DNA from 2 places in the Pseudomonas sp. TE3910 genome. Region 2 is predicted to be linked to the other one. Evidence: riboswitches for the same ligand, from Rfam matches in the RefSeq annotation. Region 2 holds a riboswitch; the other holds the start of a gene.
The links. Region 2 has a riboswitch for cobalamin ahead of cobO (cob(I)yrinic acid a,c-diamide adenosyltransferase). Riboswitches for the same ligand answer to the same signal wherever they lie in the genome.
Positions count from the first base shown of each region.

Region 1: another riboswitch for cobalamin. It lies ahead of ACZ9H3_RS06240 (TonB-dependent receptor); the one in region 2 lies ahead of cobO (cob(I)yrinic acid a,c-diamide adenosyltransferase).

Region 1 covers NZ_JBWBQN010000001.1:1,417,301-1,425,212, reverse strand. The annotation lists gene ACZ9H3_RS06260 (LysR substrate-binding domain-containing protein) at 1-311, shown strand, start outside; gene ACZ9H3_RS06255 (FecCD family ABC transporter permease) at 369-1,388, opposite strand; gene ACZ9H3_RS06250 (ABC transporter substrate-binding protein) at 1,388-2,359, opposite strand; gene ACZ9H3_RS06245 (ABC transporter ATP-binding protein) at 2,356-3,141, opposite strand; partial or broken gene ACZ9H3_RS06240 (TonB-dependent receptor) at 3,162-5,353, opposite strand; cobalamin riboswitch at 5,413-5,613, opposite strand; gene ACZ9H3_RS06235 (amino acid permease) at 5,644-7,044, opposite strand; gene ACZ9H3_RS06230 (2-aminoadipate transaminase) at 7,431-7,912, shown strand, end outside.
Region 2 covers NZ_JBWBQN010000001.1:2,177,812-2,185,723, reverse strand. The annotation lists gene ACZ9H3_RS09820 (AI-2E family transporter) at 1-883, shown strand, start outside; gene hda (DnaA regulatory inactivator Hda) at 1,040-1,744, shown strand; gene ACZ9H3_RS09810 (C40 family peptidase) at 1,859-2,494, shown strand; gene ACZ9H3_RS09805 (C40 family peptidase) at 2,627-3,163, shown strand; gene ACZ9H3_RS09800 (O-methyltransferase) at 3,182-3,829, shown strand; cobalamin riboswitch at 3,914-4,134, shown strand; gene cobO (cob(I)yrinic acid a,c-diamide adenosyltransferase) at 4,314-4,925, shown strand; gene ACZ9H3_RS09790 (cobyrinate a,c-diamide synthase) at 4,922-6,217, shown strand; gene bluB (5,6-dimethylbenzimidazole synthase) at 6,214-6,861, shown strand; gene cbiB (adenosylcobinamide-phosphate synthase CbiB) at 6,861-7,769, shown strand; gene cobD (threonine-phosphate decarboxylase CobD) at 7,762-7,912, shown strand, end outside.

The DNA.
Region 1 (7,912 bases), 760 kb from region 2:
CGTTCGGGATCTGGCAATTGGAAGGCCAGCAGGGTGAGGAGAGCGTGCGAGTGACTGGCACATTGTCGACCAACCATGGCGAAGTGGCCCACCAGTGGTGCCTGGATGGTCGCGGGATACTGCTGCGCTCCTGGTGGGACTTGCACGACAGCCTGGCGGCAGGGCGGTTGGTGCAGGTGCTCAGCGAGTACCACCAGCCGGCGGATATCTGGGCGGTGTACGCTTCGCCGCTGGCCAGTTCGGCGAAGGTTCGCGTTGCGGTGGAGTTCTTCCGTCAGTACTTTGCCGAACGCTACACCTTGCCTGGGTAGTCATTGTGTTCTCACGCCCTGTGCGCGGCTTCTGGATCGCCAGCAAAGCTGGCTTACCTATCGGCGCCGTAGCAGGGCGATGAAGAACACCCCGCCAATCGCTGCCGTGGCGATGCCGATGGGCAAGTCTTGCGGGGCGATCAGGGTGCGGGCGGCAACGTCCACCCAGACCAGAAACAAACCGCCGAGCAAGGCGCTGACCGGCAGCAGTCGCCGGTGTTCGGCGCCCACCAGGCGCCGGGCCAGGTGCGGCAGCATCAACCCGACAAAACCAATCGCCCCGGACAACGCCACCAGCACCCCGGTCAGCAATGCCGTGCAGACGAATACCTGCACGCGTACCGCCTGGACATTGAACCCCAGGCTCACGGCTGTGTGTTCTCCGCTCATCAATGCATTCAAGCCACGGGCCAGGGCCAGCAAGGCGAGCAGGCCGAGCAGCAAGCACAGTGCCGGCAGCCAGAGCATCTCCCAACGTGCCAGGCCAAGCCCGCCGAGCATCCAGAACATCACCGAATTGCTGGCGTGTTGGTCGCCGGTGTACAGCAGCAGGTTGACCAGTGCCATCAGCACGAACGACACCGCCACCCCGGCCAGCAACAACCGTTCGCTGCTCATTCGGCCTTGTTGATTGGCTACCGCCAGCACTAGGGCCATGCTGCCCAAGGCGCCGATGAAGGCGGCCAGCGGCAGGCTGAACACCCCGGCAAAATCGCCGAGGAACAGCACCACCAGTACTGCGCCCAGCGCCGCACCGGAGCTGACCCCCAGCAGGTGCGGGTCGGCCAGCGGGTTGCGAGTCACGGCTTGCAGGGCGGTACCGACCAGGGCCAGGCCGGCGCCAACCAGTGCGCCCAGCACCACCCGTGGTGCACGAATCAGCCAGACGATGCGTGACTGGCCCTGCGTCCAGTCACCGCCACCGCGTAGCCCCAACTGCTCGCCAACAATCCCCCAGACGTACGCCAACGGTACGCTCGCCGAGCCAAAGGCCAGCGCCGTCAGGCACGACACCAGCAGCACGCCCAGTAACCCAAGCACCAATAGGCGGTACGCCGCCACGCTACGTATCTGCATCACTGACCTGCCCGCGCCACGGTCTGCGGATGCAGGGCGTTGGCGATAGTTTCGATGGCCTCGGCGTTGTCCACGGACGGCGTCACCGCCACATAGGGCAGCACGATAAAGCGTTGCGTGCGGATTGCACTCACGCCCTGCAGGGCCGGGTGCTGCAGCAGGAAATCACGCTTCTGTTGCCAGGTGCGTGGGCCATAGTCGACGATCAGGATGACCTCGGGGTCTCGCTCGACCACACTTTCCCAGTTGACCTGGGTCCAGCTGGCGGCGATGTCATCCATCACGTTGTGGCCACCTGCCGTCGTCAATAGCGCCTGCGGAATACCCAGGCGCCCAGAGGTCATGGGGCGGTCTTCGCCGCTGTCATAGAGGAATACGCGCGGCGTTTCGTCCGTTGTCGCCAGCCGCACCTGAACCCGGGCGATACGTTGGCGCAGGTCGTTGATCAACGCCTCGGCGCGGGCTTCGACCGAGAAGATTCGCCCGAGATTGCCCAGGTCACGGTACAGGTCGTCAAGGCTGGCCTCGCGTTGCGGCATGATCCGCGAGCAGGACTCGCTCAGTTCATAGACCTTGATCCCCAGCGGTTCAAGGCTGGCCGGGGTGAGCGGGCCGCCAATCCGCATGCCATAGCCCCAACCGGCGAAAAAGAAGTCGGCACCCGCGTCCAGCAGGTTCTCTTCGCTGGCGTAGTGGCTGGCGAGTTCCGGTACGCCCTCGAGGGCCGTGCTGAGCCTCGGGTCGAGGGTTTTCCAGCCGCTGACGCCGGTGTAGCCGACCATGCGTTCGCGCAGGCCGAGGGCAAGTAACATCCCGGTCAGGTTGATGTCATGGCTGACCACGTGCTGCGGCGCCTGCTCGAACGTGACCTGGCGGTTGCAGCTCTGCACACTCAGCGGGTAATGGCTGGCCTGGGCCGAGAGGGCCGGCAGCAGCGCAAGCCAGGCGAGGTAGGGAAGCGCTCGTTTCATGGTTCGGTGATCCAGGTAATGCGCGGGTAGCCGGCCAGTGGATGGGTGTCGACCAGTGCATGCACACCGAATACCTGGTGCAGGCGTTCGGCCGTCAACACCTCGGCCGGTGTGCCGCTGGCGACAATGCAGCCGTTGTCGATGACGTAAAGGCGGTCGCAGAATGCCGCAGCCAGGTTCAGGTCGTGGAAACTGGCCAGGGTGCTCAAGCCCAGGCGGCGCAAGTGGCCCAGCAGTTCCAGTTGGTAGCGTGGGTCGAGGTGGTTGGTCGGCTCGTCGAGTATCAGCAGTTGCGGTTGCTGCACCAGTGCACGGGCCAGCAGCACGCGCTGTTTTTCGCCACCGGAAAGGGTGGCGAAATCGTGTTGATCAAGGTTGCCCAGGCCAACCGCGCCGAGGGTCTGTGCGATCAGCTGGCGGTCTGCCTGGTTGTCGCCGGCAAACATCCCCTGGTGGGGCGTGCGGCCCATGGCCACGACGTCAGCCACGGTAAGGCCGAACGCCTGGGGAAACTCCTGCAGCACGACGGCAATGCGTTGTGCGCTCCAGCGCGGGCGCTGTTGCCAGAGGTCAGTGCCGTCCAGGCTGACGTGCCCGGCCAAGGGCGGGTTGAAGCGGTAGGCGCAGCGCAACAGGCTGGTCTTGCCACTACCATTGGGGCCGATCAGACCGACGAACTCACCGGCCGCCACGTGCAGGTCGATACCGTGCAGCAACCAGTGCTGGCGACGCTCGAGTGCTGCCGGCGTCCAGCGCAGTTGTTGGATATTCAATGCGGTCATGAGCGGCGGTTCCTTGTGCCTTAGAAACGGTAATCGAGGGTGGCGAAGTACGAGCGCGGCGCCCCCATCAGCCATTGCTCAGCGCTATGGGCCGTGACGGCATAGCGGCGGTCGAGCAGGTTATTCAGTTGCAGGCCCAAACGCACCTCCGGCAGCAGTTGCCAGCCGAGATTCCCATCGATCACGGTGTAGCCCGGTACCGTTGCGGTGTTGGCGGTATCGGCATAGCGCGCATCAACGTAACGCAAGCCCAGCCCGGCATCGAGGTTGTTGCGCAAGGCCTTGCTGAGCCAGAGGTTGGCGGTGCGCCGTGGTACACCGATCGGGCGGTTGCCCGAGCGGGACACGATATTACCGGCCACCACCTCGTCGAAGTCATCATACGCGGCACGCACCAGCGAGGCGTTTGCCGAGACGTGCCACTGCTGCGCAAGGGCCAGCTCCAGGGTCGCCTCCAGGCCTTCGGAAGACTGCTGGCCGACTTGCTGGGTGAGTCGCGTGTGGCTGTCGGTGACCACCGGCAGCTTCTTTTTCACGATCTGATAAGCCGCCAGCGTCCACTCGCCACGGCCGTTCCAGAACTGCTGCTTGAGGCCGAGTTCGGTTTGCTTCGACTCGGTCAGGTCCATCTGCTGTGCAGCCGGGCTGAGGCTGATCAGGTCGCCAACCCCGTCTTCACTGGTGGAGTACTGGCCGTACAGCGACAGCTGATCGGTGACTGCATACACCAGCCCGGCACGCCAGTTGCCGCCGTCGAGGCTGCGGTCGCTGCGCGTGCCGTCGACCCGGTTGTCTCGGTCGATATGGTTCTGGTCGCGGCGAATTCCGGTGACCAACGACCAGCGCTCTGACAATTGCGTGCGGTTTTCCGCGAACAGGGCAAAGGTCTGGGTGGTGCTGTGAGTTTGTGGGCGGGTGGGGTCCTGGCTGCTGAAGTATCCCGGGGCCGGCTGCCACGGGTCGATGTAGTCGCCGCCGTTGTCGGTGTACGGCGAATTGCTGTCGACGTCGAAACGAATCCGGTTGTATTCGGCACCGACCACGGTCTTGCTCGTCAGGCCGAACAACGTATGGTCGAGAGAGAAGCTCTGGCGGTCGCCGATTTGCTCCTGGTCATGCTTGATGTGCAGGTAGCTCTGGCGCAGCAGTTGGTCGCGGCTGCTGTCCCAGCTGTAGTCCTCGGCATTGCGCCAGTGCCGGCGGCTCTTGATGTAATAGAGCTGGTTGCTGGCCGTCAGGCTCTCGTTGATCGACCAGTCGCTGTTCAGTCGCGTCCATTCATCGTGGTAACGCTGTACCGCGTCATGGAGGTTGTAGTTCTTTTTGCGCAGGCTGTCGCGGTAGTGGCCGTCGATCAGCGGAGTACCGAAGTCGTTCATCGGCTCACTGTCGCCACGCTCATGGGCCAGGGTGAAGCTCAGGTCATCACTGGCATCCCAACGCAGCGCGGCACTGCCGGCGAGGTTTTCCGAGTCGCCGCGATCAATCCAGCCGTTGCTCTGCTCACGGTTGAGGGTGAGCCGGTAGCTCAGCCGCTCGTTTAACGAACCACCGCTGTCCAGGCCCAATTGCTGGCGGTCATACGAGCCATAGCCCAGGCGCAGATGGTTACGGATCTCGCCGATGAAGGGCTTCTTCGGGATCACGTTGATCACGGCCCCGGTTGCCCCTTCGCCATACAGCACCGAGGCCGGGCCACGAATGATATCGATGCGCTCGACCATCCACGGGTCTACCGGGAAGCTCTGGGTGCCTGCACCGGTGTACAAGCGCGAGCCGTCGAACAGGGTCATCACCGAGCTGTGACCGCTGAAGCCTCGGGCAGAAAGGGCTGTGTTGCCGTTGCCCGGGGTGCCCACAGAGGTGATGCCCGGCGAGCGACTGACCGCGTCCTGCACACTGCGGTTGTTGCGCCCGTCGATGGCCTCGGCATCGAGGCTGCTGGTGCTGGCAGGCGTCTCCAGCGCACTGAGGTTCAGTCGGGAGCCGGTCGGCAGTGGTGTTGCCAGAGTGATGGCTTCGTGTTCGCTATCATGATCGCCCGTGATGGCTGTCGAGGGCAGGGCGAGGATGCGCTCGGTATCATCGGTGGCCAGTGTCGGCAGTGAAAGCGAGAGGCAAGCAGAGGACACAAGTGTGTGAAACAGGTAATTGCGGGACATGTCGTTCCAGGCTGAAACAGGAATGAATGAATCCCGGGGGAATAACGCATAGAGGCATGACGAGCACGCAGGCGCCCGCCAACCGGCCTGCGCCCGCCCACCGCGGGGTTGCCAAACAAGGCTTCAGGCCGGTCTCCGGGCTTGCGAGGGTCATGAGGCCTTCACCTTCCCATGCCGTGGCACAGTGGTCTGTCGAAGGCCTCGCTCGCTTACCGTTGCGGGGGCAGCGCCGGACTGGTCAAAGAGACGCACCGGCTTCCCGTTTCACCCTGCGCACGGCGGCGCAGGACACCTGAAACTGGCGCGCATCTGAACATCGAACGCCAGCTCAGTCAATCACTTAGCCGCGTTGCGCGGCAGCAGCGGCGGGTGTTGTCGTGCTCGATTTGCGCACCAGGCTGATCATCAGGACGATGCCGGCAACCGCTGCGGTCATCAGGGTTTCATAGCGATATGCGGCGCTGAACAACATGTAGCCGAGCACGCTGCAGATCAAGGCGATGACGAACCAGGTCAGCCATGGGAACAGCCACATCCGAAACACCGGGGTCTGGCCTTTCTGCTCCAGCTGCTTACGCATGCGCAGTTGTGACACCGCGATCACCAGGTACACCAGCAGGGCGATGGCGCCGGTGGTCGAGAGCAGGAAGCCAAAGACCTTGCCCGGCAACAGGTAGTTGATCAGGCAGCCGACGAAGCCTGCCAGGGTGGACATCAGCACGGCCACGGTCGGCACGCCGCTGCGCGAAATATAGCGTGTTGCAGTCGGTGCTTCGCCGCGTGCGCCCAGCGAGTAAAGCATGCGTGATGCGGTGTACAGGCCCGAGTTCATGCAACTGGTCACGGCGACGAACACCACCAGGTCAACGATCAGTTTCGCGCCTGGCACATTGAGCACTTCCAGTGCGCGCTGGAACGAGCCGACTTGCAGCAGCCGTGGATCGTTCCAGGCAACCAGCGAGACGATGAAGAAAATCGAGAAGATGTAGAAGATCGCAATACGGTAGATCACCAGGTTGGTGGCGCGGCGGATCTTCTCTTTGGGGTTCTCGGTTTCGTCGGCGGCGATGGTGACGATTTCGGCGCCGAAGAACGAGAAGATGGTCACCAGAATGCCGCCCAGCACCGCACCAAAGCCATTCGGCATGAAGCCGCCATTGCTCAGCAGTTGGCCGACCCCCGAGACTTCAGCCAGCGGCCAGTAGCCCAGTACGGCCGCGCTGCACACGCCGATGAAGGCCAGGATGGCGATGATCTTGATCAGGGCGAACCAGTACTCGAAGGTGCCGAAATTGCGCACGCTGATCAGGTTGGTGGCCGACAGGGTGACCATGATCAGGAAGGTGAAGGCCCAGGACGGGATGGCGGGGTACCAGGCATGCAGGATGTCGGCACCGGCGATGGCTTCTACCGGGATGATCAACACCCAGAACCACCAGTACAGCCAACCGATGGTGAAACCGGCCCAAGGGCCGATGGCCTCGCCGGCGTAGGTGGAAAACGAACCGCTGTTCGGGTTTGCAACGGCCATTTCGCCGAGCATGCGCATGACCAACAGCACCAGCAAACCGGTCAGTGCGTAGGAGATCAGGATGGCCGGGCCTGCGGTGGCGATGGCGTTGGAGGAGCCGATGAATAGACCCGCACCGATAATGCCTGCGATGGAGATCATCGAGACCTGGCGTGTGGTCAGGCCATGCTTGAGCGAGCGTTGCCCGCGGTTGTTATTGTTTGAACTCATGCATCAACCCTCGGTTCAGCAGCCCCCTGGCTCACAGGTCCGTTCGGGGTGAGCCGGCGCTGAACAATCGTTAGTAAGGAAACCTTCCGTGTCGGTACTGCGTCCTGCTCCTGGTAATTGATCCAGATCAGTATTGGTCGACGAACGGGGCTTCAACAAACGAGCAATACTCAGAACATCATTCCTTGGGGGAATTCAATGTGTGCCTGGGACGACCGTGCGAGGTCTTAAGGAAAACCTTCTTGCTAAGTGATTTGTGGCCGGTGACGCCAGATTCGATACTTTTAGGAATGACAGTAGAATTTTTATTCGCTTGTGCCAGGCCACCGTCACTCGCTTAGATAGCCGCCATACACGACCCTCAAGCCACGGGAGCGGCGCTTGTCATGCCTGCGCAAACCATCAGCAATTCCATCGCAATAGTTCACCCGATCGAACTCGATCATGGCCGCAATGCCGAGGTCTGGGATGTCGATGGCAAGCGTTACATCGACTTTGTCGGCGGTATCGGCGTGCTCAACCTGGGCCATTGCAACCCGGCGGTGGTGGCGGCGATTCAGGCGCAAGCAGCACGCTTGACCCACTCGGCGTTCAACGCTGTGCCGCACACGCCTTACCTTCAGTTGATGGAGCGGCTTGTGGCGTTCATCGGCCTGAGCTACCCGGCCAGTGGCATGCTCACCAACAGTGGTGCCGAAGCGGCCGAAAATGCCCTGAAAATTGCCCGGGGCGTTACCCGGCGCACTGCGGTGGTGGCGTTCGACGGCGGTTTTCATGGCCGCACCCTGGCCACCCTGAACCTCAATGGCAAGGTCGCCCCGTACAAACAAGGCATTGGTGTGTTGCCGGGGCCGGTGTATCACTTGCC
Region 2 (7,912 bases):
GTTCGGACTGGTGTTGCTGGCCCTGTTGCTGGTGTTGATTCCCATGCTGGCCAAGCAACTGGTGCGGCTCTATGAGCTGACACCGCAGATGCTGGATTGGTTGCAACACGTAGCATTGCCCTGGGTGCAGGCGCGCCTGGGGCTGGCGGACGGTTTCTGGCGTTTCGACAAGGTCAAGGCCGCGATCAGTGCGCATATGGGGCAAACCAGCGACATCGTCGGTGTGGTGTTGTCTCAGGCGACGGCATCGGGCCTGGCGTTGCTCGGCTGGTTGGCCAACCTGGTCTTGATTCCAGTGGTGGGTTTCTACCTGCTGCGCGATTGGGACCTGATGATGGCCCGGTTGCGCAGCCTGTTGCCGCGTCAGCGTGAGGCCCAAGTGGTCGTGCTGGCTGGCGAGTGTCACGAAGTGCTGGGGGCGTTCGTTCGTGGCCAGTTGCTGGTAATGCTGGCGCTGGGCGTGATCTATGCGGCCGGGTTGATGCTGGTCGGGCTTGAGCTCGGCTTGTTGATCGGTGTGCTGGCCGGGCTGGCCGCCATCGTGCCGTACATGGGGTTTATCATCGGCATTGGCGCGGCAATAGTCGCCGGGCTGTTCCAGTTTGGCGGCGAGTTGTATCCGCTGCTCGGCATTGTCGCCGTGTTCATGATTGGCCAGATGCTCGAAGGGATGGTGTTGACGCCCATGCTGGTCGGCGATCGCATTGGCCTGCACCCGGTGGCGGTGATTTTCGCCATACTTGCCGGCGGTGAGTTGTTCGGCTTTACCGGTGTGTTGCTGGCCTTGCCTGTTGCGGCGGTGATCATGGTTTTGGTGCGGCATGTCCATGACCTTTATAAAGAATCCGATATTTATGCGGGCCAGATCGATCCTGATCTTTAGGCTGATATCAGAAGGCTTGCACTCGCGCCAGGCATCTAATGCAAGCCTTTGATTTTGCTTATGGTCTTCTGCGATTGTGCGAGTGACCTCACGGGTATAAACTTTGCAGACTTTTCAAGAAAGGCCCTTTGCGGCTTCCCAAGCCGCCCAGCCAGCATGAAACCGATCCAGTTGCCCCTGGGTGTGCGTCTACGTGATGACGCCACCTTCATCAACTACTATCCGGGTGCCAACGCCGCAGCATTGGGCTACGTCGAGCGACTCTGCGAAGCCGACGCCGGCTGGACCGAAAGCCTTATCTATCTGTGGGGCAAGCAGGGCGTGGGTCGCACTCACCTGTTGCAAGCGGCCTGCCTGCGTTTTGAGCAGATGGGCGAGCCGGCGGTCTATCTGCCGCTGGCGCAGTTGCTCGACCGTGGCATAGAACTGCTGGATAACCTCGAACAGTACGAACTGGTCTGCCTCGACGACTTGCAGGCCATTGCCGGCAAGCCAGAGTGGGAAGAGGCGATGTTTCACCTGTTCAACCGCCTGCGTGACAGCGGTCGACGGTTGTTGATTGCCGCGTCCAGTTCGCCTCGCGAGCTGCCGATCAAGCTGGCTGACCTCAAGTCGCGCCTGACCATGGCGCTGATCTTCCAGATGCGTGCATTGTCCGATGAAGACAAGCTGCGCGCCCTGCAACTGCGTGCTTCGCGCCGTGGCCTGCACCTGACCGATGAGGTTGGGCACTTCATTCTTACTCGTGGCACCCGCAGCATGAGTGCGCTGTTCGATCTGCTCGAACGCCTCGATCAGGCGTCGCTGCAAGCGCAGCGCAAGCTTACGATCCCCTTTCTAAAGGAGACCCTGGGCTGGTAGCGGCGATCTAGAGCCTCGGCACATAAAAGTCACATTTTTTTCGATTGAATTTGCAAATCGACTCGATAGAGGGCATAGTTTCCCCCTCATTGAACTCTAGACACGGTCGTGCCCATGCTAAATCGCTTCGCACCCCTCGTGCCCCTCGCACTTGTAACCCTGCTTTTTGGCTGCGCGGCGCATAGCCCTGTATCGCAGCAGCAGGAGCAGCAATCCATCGCTGCTCATCACGGTTCGGTCAAATCCTCTGGCACCTCTTCGGTGTTTGATGAAGAACTGGCTACTGAAGAAGAGCTGAGCGAGTTCGGCAGCAGCAAGCCTTACCAGCTGCCTGCGCTGGCCGATAACATTCTTGAGCGCGGTATGTCCCTGATCGGTACACGTTACCGTTTCGGCGGTACTTCCGAGGCCTCGGGCTTCGATTGCAGCGGTTTCATCGGTTATCTGTTCCGTGAAGAAGCTGGCATGAAGCTGCCTCGCTCTACCCGCGAGATGATCAACGTCAAGGCGCCACAGGTTGCGCGTAACAACCTCAAGCCAGGCGATTTGCTGTTCTTCAGCACCAATGGTCGCGGTCGTGTCAGCCACGCCGGTATCTACCTGGGTGACGATCAGTTCATTCACTCCAGCAGCCGTCGCAGCGGTGGTGTGCGAATCGACAGCCTTGGCGATCGCTACTGGAGCAAAACCTTCATCGAAGCCAAGCGCGCGCTGGCAATGGCGGGTCCGACCACCATTTCGCGTAACTGAGCCTCGATCAGGTTTGACACGGCGACGTAGCCCTAGGGTGCGTCGCCGTGCTTGTTTTTAGAAAGCGTCTAATCTTCACTACCACTATTTTCTGGCCAAGTGCCAGCCGGCTTCAGACAGGATGTTCTGACTATGTCGATGATGGCGCGTTTCGCGGTACTTGCCCTGGCAGCCCTGCTGGGCGCCTGCTCAACCCAGGCTCCGGCCCCGCGAGTGGTCGAGCCTGCGGTCATGGCACCGCAAGTCTATTTCTCCCCGGTTGCCGAAGATGTACTGTTCCGCGCCTTGGGCCTGGTGGGTACGCCGTATCGTTGGGGTGGCAACACGCCAGACTCCGGATTCGATTGCAGCGGCCTGATCGGCTATGTTTATCGTGATGCCGCAGGTATTTCCCTGCCGCGTTCTACCCGCGAGATGATCGGCATTCGTGCGCCGAACATCGAACGTAATGCGCTGCAGTCTGGCGATCTGGTGTTTTTTGCCACCAATGGTGGCTCCGAGGTCAGCCATGCCGGTATCTATGTGGGCGAAGGGCGTTTTGTCCATGCGCCTCGTACCGGTGGTACGGTGCGGCTGGACTACCTCGCGAACAGCTATTGGCAAAAGGCTTACCTGAACGCCAAGCGTGTGCTGCAACCGCCGCAGCCGAACCTGGCACGCAACCCCTGATCTGAATCGAGGTGGGCGATGACCGGTCAGACGCTCTACCTCGACGATGCCCTCTATCTCTACCTGCAAGGTGTTTCACTGCGTGAGACGCCGCTGTTGGCGCGTCTGCGTGCTGAAACCCAGGCGTTGCCAGAGGCGCGCTGGCAGGTTGCGCCAGAACAGGGGCAGTTGCTCGCCTTGCTGATACGGTTGATCGGTGCCCGTCGAGTCATCGAGGTGGGTACCTTCACTGGCTACAGCGCCCTGTGCATGGCGCAAGCCATGGATGGGGGGCATCTGCTGTGTTGCGATCTGCCAGGCCATTACAACGCCACGGCACAGCGCTACTGGCAAGAGGCCGGTGTTGCCGAGCGTATCGAGTTGCGCCTGGGGCCGGCGCTGCAAACCCTGGCAACGCTCGATGCAGAAGCCTTCGACTTGATCTTCATTGATGCCGATAAGGCCAATTACCCGCGTTACCTGGAGGAAGCCTTGCGCGTGCTGCGTCCGGGTGGCCTGCTGGTGTTCGACAACACCCTGTGGAGTGGGCGCGTGCTTCAGGTCGTACCGGACAGTGAAGACACCCGTGCAATCCAGGCGCTGAACGCGGCATTGAAGGACGACCTGCGGGTGGATTTGTCGTTGCTGCCGCTGGGGGATGGGCTGACCTTATGCCGCAAGCGCTGAACGTGTCTGTCGTGCCTCGCGCATGGCACGGCGTCAGCAGGTGTTCTGACAGCTTTAATTGACGCTCCCGGCCCAACCCTCTAACCTTCGCGACTTGTTTCAGGTGCTCTGCAGCCGTGGCGGTTGGCAGGGTGAAACAGGGAAGCCGGTGGGCGCTTGCAGCGCGATTCCGGCGCTGCCCCCGCAACGGTAGGTGAGTCAAGGTTACGCAGGGCCACGGGGTCTACGACCCGGGAAGGCGCGTCGCCAGGGTGTGCATGACCCCGCTCACAAGCCCGGAGACCGGCCTGTTACAGCCAACGGCATCACGGAGGGTGATGCGCGGTACGCCGGCCTCTGGCCGCAGCCCTGCGCGTTTTTCGTGTGCTTTGTCCATTCATCTGTCGCGCCGCCCAGTGGCCTTTCCAAACCCCAGCCCGTGCCGGTCGTCGTTGCTGACGATGGCCTGTGGTGCCCGGCCGACAGTTGCCTGCGGAGACTAGCGATGACTGAATCCACCGAGCGTGACGAACGCCACTTGGCGCGCATGCTGCGTAAAAAAGCGGTGATCGACGAGCGTATTGCCAATTCCCCGAACGAGTGCGGCTTGCTGCTGGTATTGAGCGGCAATGGCAAGGGCAAGAGCAGTTCGGCGTTCGGCATGCTTGCCCGCGCCATGGGCCACGGCATGCAGTGCGGCGTGGTGCAGTTCATCAAGGGCCGCAACAGCACCGGAGAAGAACTGTTCTTCCGGCGTTTCCCCGAGCAGGTGCGTTATCACGTGATGGGCGAGGGGTTTACCTGGGAAACCCAGGACCGGCAGCGTGACATTGCCGCGGCTGAAGCCGCCTGGGTGGTGACGCGCGAGTTGCTACAGGATCCGACCATCAGCCTGGTGGTGCTCGATGAACTGAACATCGCACTCAAACATGGCTACCTCGACCTGGAACAGGTGCTCACCGACCTGCAGGCCCGGCCACCGATGCAGCATGTGATCGTTACCGGTCGCGGTGCCAAGCCGGAGCTGATCGAACTGGCCGATACCGTCACTGAGATGGGCATGATCAAGCATGCGTTTCAGGCCGGTATTCGTGCCCAGAAAGGCGTCGAACTATGAGTGAAACCCGGCATTGCCCGGCGGTATTGATTGCGGCGCCGGCGTCCGGTCAGGGCAAGACCACGGTCACTGCGGCGCTGGCGCGGCTGCACCGCAACCAGGGTCGCAAGGTGCGGGTGTTCAAATGTGGCCCGGACTTTCTCGATCCGATGATCCTTGAGCGTGCGAGCGGCGCCCCGGTCTACCAGTTGGACCTGTGGATGATTGGCGCCGAGCAGAGCCGACGCTTGCTGTGGGAAGCAGCGGCTGAAGCCGACGTGATTCTCATCGAGGGCGTCATGGGCCTGTTTGACGGTACGCCATCCAGTGCCGATCTGGCTCGGCACTTTGGTGTGCCGGTGCTGGCGGTGATCGACGGTACAGCCATGGCGCAAACCTTCGGTGCGCTGGCGTTGGGCCTGGCACGCTATCAGCCAGACCTGCCATTTGCTGGCGTACTGGCCAACCGCGTCGGTTCATTGCGCCACGCACAACTGCTGGAGGGTAGCCTCACCGAGGGGCTGCGCTGGTATGGCGGCCTGTCACGGGAAACCGCCATCGAGTTGCCAAGCCGTCACCTGGGGCTGGTTCAGGCCAGTGAACTGAACGACCTCGACCTTCGCCTTGATGCGGCCGCCGCGGCGCTGGGGGGAAGTTGCGAATCGGCGTTGCCACCGAGCGTAGCATTTTCAGCCCCCCAACCGCACACGGTTGAGCCTTTGTTGGCCGGTGTCCGCATCGCAGTGGCCCGTGATGAGGCGTTTGCCTTTACCTATGGCGCCAACCTCGATGTGCTCCGCGACATGGGCGCGCAACTGAGCTTTTTCTCGCCGCTGCATGACGAACAGTTACCGGAGGCCGACAGCCTCTATTTGCCGGGCGGTTACCCTGAACTGCACCATCAGGCCCTGGCGGCCAACAGACCCATGCTGACGGCCATTCGTACCCATCATCAATTGGGCAAGCCGCTGTTGGCCGAGTGCGGTGGCATGCTCTACCTGCTGGATGCCCTCACTGATGTGGCGGGTGAGCGTGCCGAGTTGCTCGGCCTGTTGCCCGGTGAGGCCGTGATGCAAAAGCGCTTGGCGGCGCTGGCGTTGCAAGCGGTGGCATTGCCGGAAGGCACCTTGCGCGGGCACACCTACCACCATTCGTTGACCCAGACCGAGTTGACCCCGATTGCTCGCGGGCAGAGCCCCAATGGTGGGCGTGGAGCCGAAGCGGTCTATCGCTGTGGGCGGCTGACCGCCTCCTATGTGCATTTCTATTTTCCTTCCAACCCCCACGCGTCGGCGGCGCTACTGGCACCATGAGCGAACACGATTTCAGCGCGGACGAACGGGCAGCGGTGTACCGCGTGATTGCCGAGCGCCGTGACATGCGTCACTTCATCGGCGGCAAGGTGGCACCTGAGCTTCTGGCGCGCCTGCTTCAGGCTGCGCACCAGGCCCCCAGCGTTGGCTTGATGCAACCCTGGCGCTTTATCCGTATTACTGACCGCAGCTTGCGTCAGCGTATCCAGGTGGTCGTGGAGCAGGAGCGGGTGCGCACGGCCGAAGCGCTTGGCGAGCGTGCCGACGACTTCATGAAACTCAAGGTCGAAGGCATCAGCGACTGTGCCGAGGTGTTGGTGGCGGCATTGATGGATAAGCGCGAGGGGCATATTTTCGGTCGCCGTACGCTGCCGGAAATGGACCTGGCGTCACTCTCCTGCGCTATCCAGAACCTCTGGTTGGCGGCGCGGGCCGAAGGGCAGGGGATGGGCTGGGTATCGTTGTTCGAGCCACAGGCACTGGCGGATTTGCTGGGGATGCCCGAAGGGGCCAAGCCATTGGCCGTGCTCTGCCTGGGGCCGGTGGCGGCATTTTATCCTGCGCCAATGCTTGAACTGGAAGGCTGGACCAAGGCGCGTCCGCTCGATGACATGCTGTATGAAAACCATTGGGGAGAGCGTTGATGAGTGTGGCTTTGCTGAGCGTGGCCGGTGTGGCGCTGGATGCGCTGCTGGGTGAGCCAAAGCGTCGCCATCCGCTGGTCGCTTTCGGGCGCTTCGCCTCGCGCCTGGAACAGCGTTTCAATGCGGGTGGGCGTGGCTGGCGCAGCCATGGTGTCACGGCCTGGTTTCTTGCTGTGGTACCACTGACCCTGGCGGCTACGCTGTTGTCCTGGTTGCCCTACATCGGATGGGGGGTGGAGATCCTCGCCCTCTATTGTGCCTTGGGGCTGCGCAGTCTCGGCGAGCATGTCATGCCAGTGGCCGATGCCTTGCGCCAAGGCAACCTTGACGAGGCACGGCGTCGGGTCGGTTTTCTGGTCAGTCGCGAGACCCGTGAGCTGGACGAGACGGCCGTCGCCCGGGCGGCTACCGAGTCGGTGTTGGAAAATGGCAGCGATGCCGTGTTTGCCGCCTTGTTCTGGTTTGTCGTCGCCGGTGCGCCGGGAGTGGTGCTCTATCGGCTGAGCAACACCCTGGATGCCATGTGGGGCTATCGCAACGAGCGTTTTGAGCGCTTCGGTTGGGCGGCGGCGCGCATTGACGATGTACTCAATTATATTCCTGCGCGGTTGGTGGCCCTGACCTATGCCGTGCTGGGCAAGACTCGCCTGGCCTTGCGCTGCTGGCGTCGCCAGGCGCCGCAATGGGACAGCCCGAACGCCGGGCCGGTGATGGCATCCGGGGCCGGCGCGCTGGGTGTCGAGTTGGGTGGCGCGGCGGTCTACCATGGCGAACTGCATGAGCGAGCTCAGTTGGGCGAGGGCCCTGCAGCCGATGCCGACGCTATCGAGCGTGGCTGGCAACTGGTGTGCCGTGGTGTCTGGTTGTGGTTGCTGGTGTTGTGCCTGGGAGCAGAATTCTATGCTTGAACACGGAGGGCGCCTGCAGCGGGCGATCCAGCAGTACGGTATTGCTCAGGAGTGCTGGCTTGACCTGTCCAGTGGCATCGCGCCCTGGCCATTCAGTGTCCCGCCGATTCCGTTGCGGGCCTGGGCACGGCTGCCGGAGACCG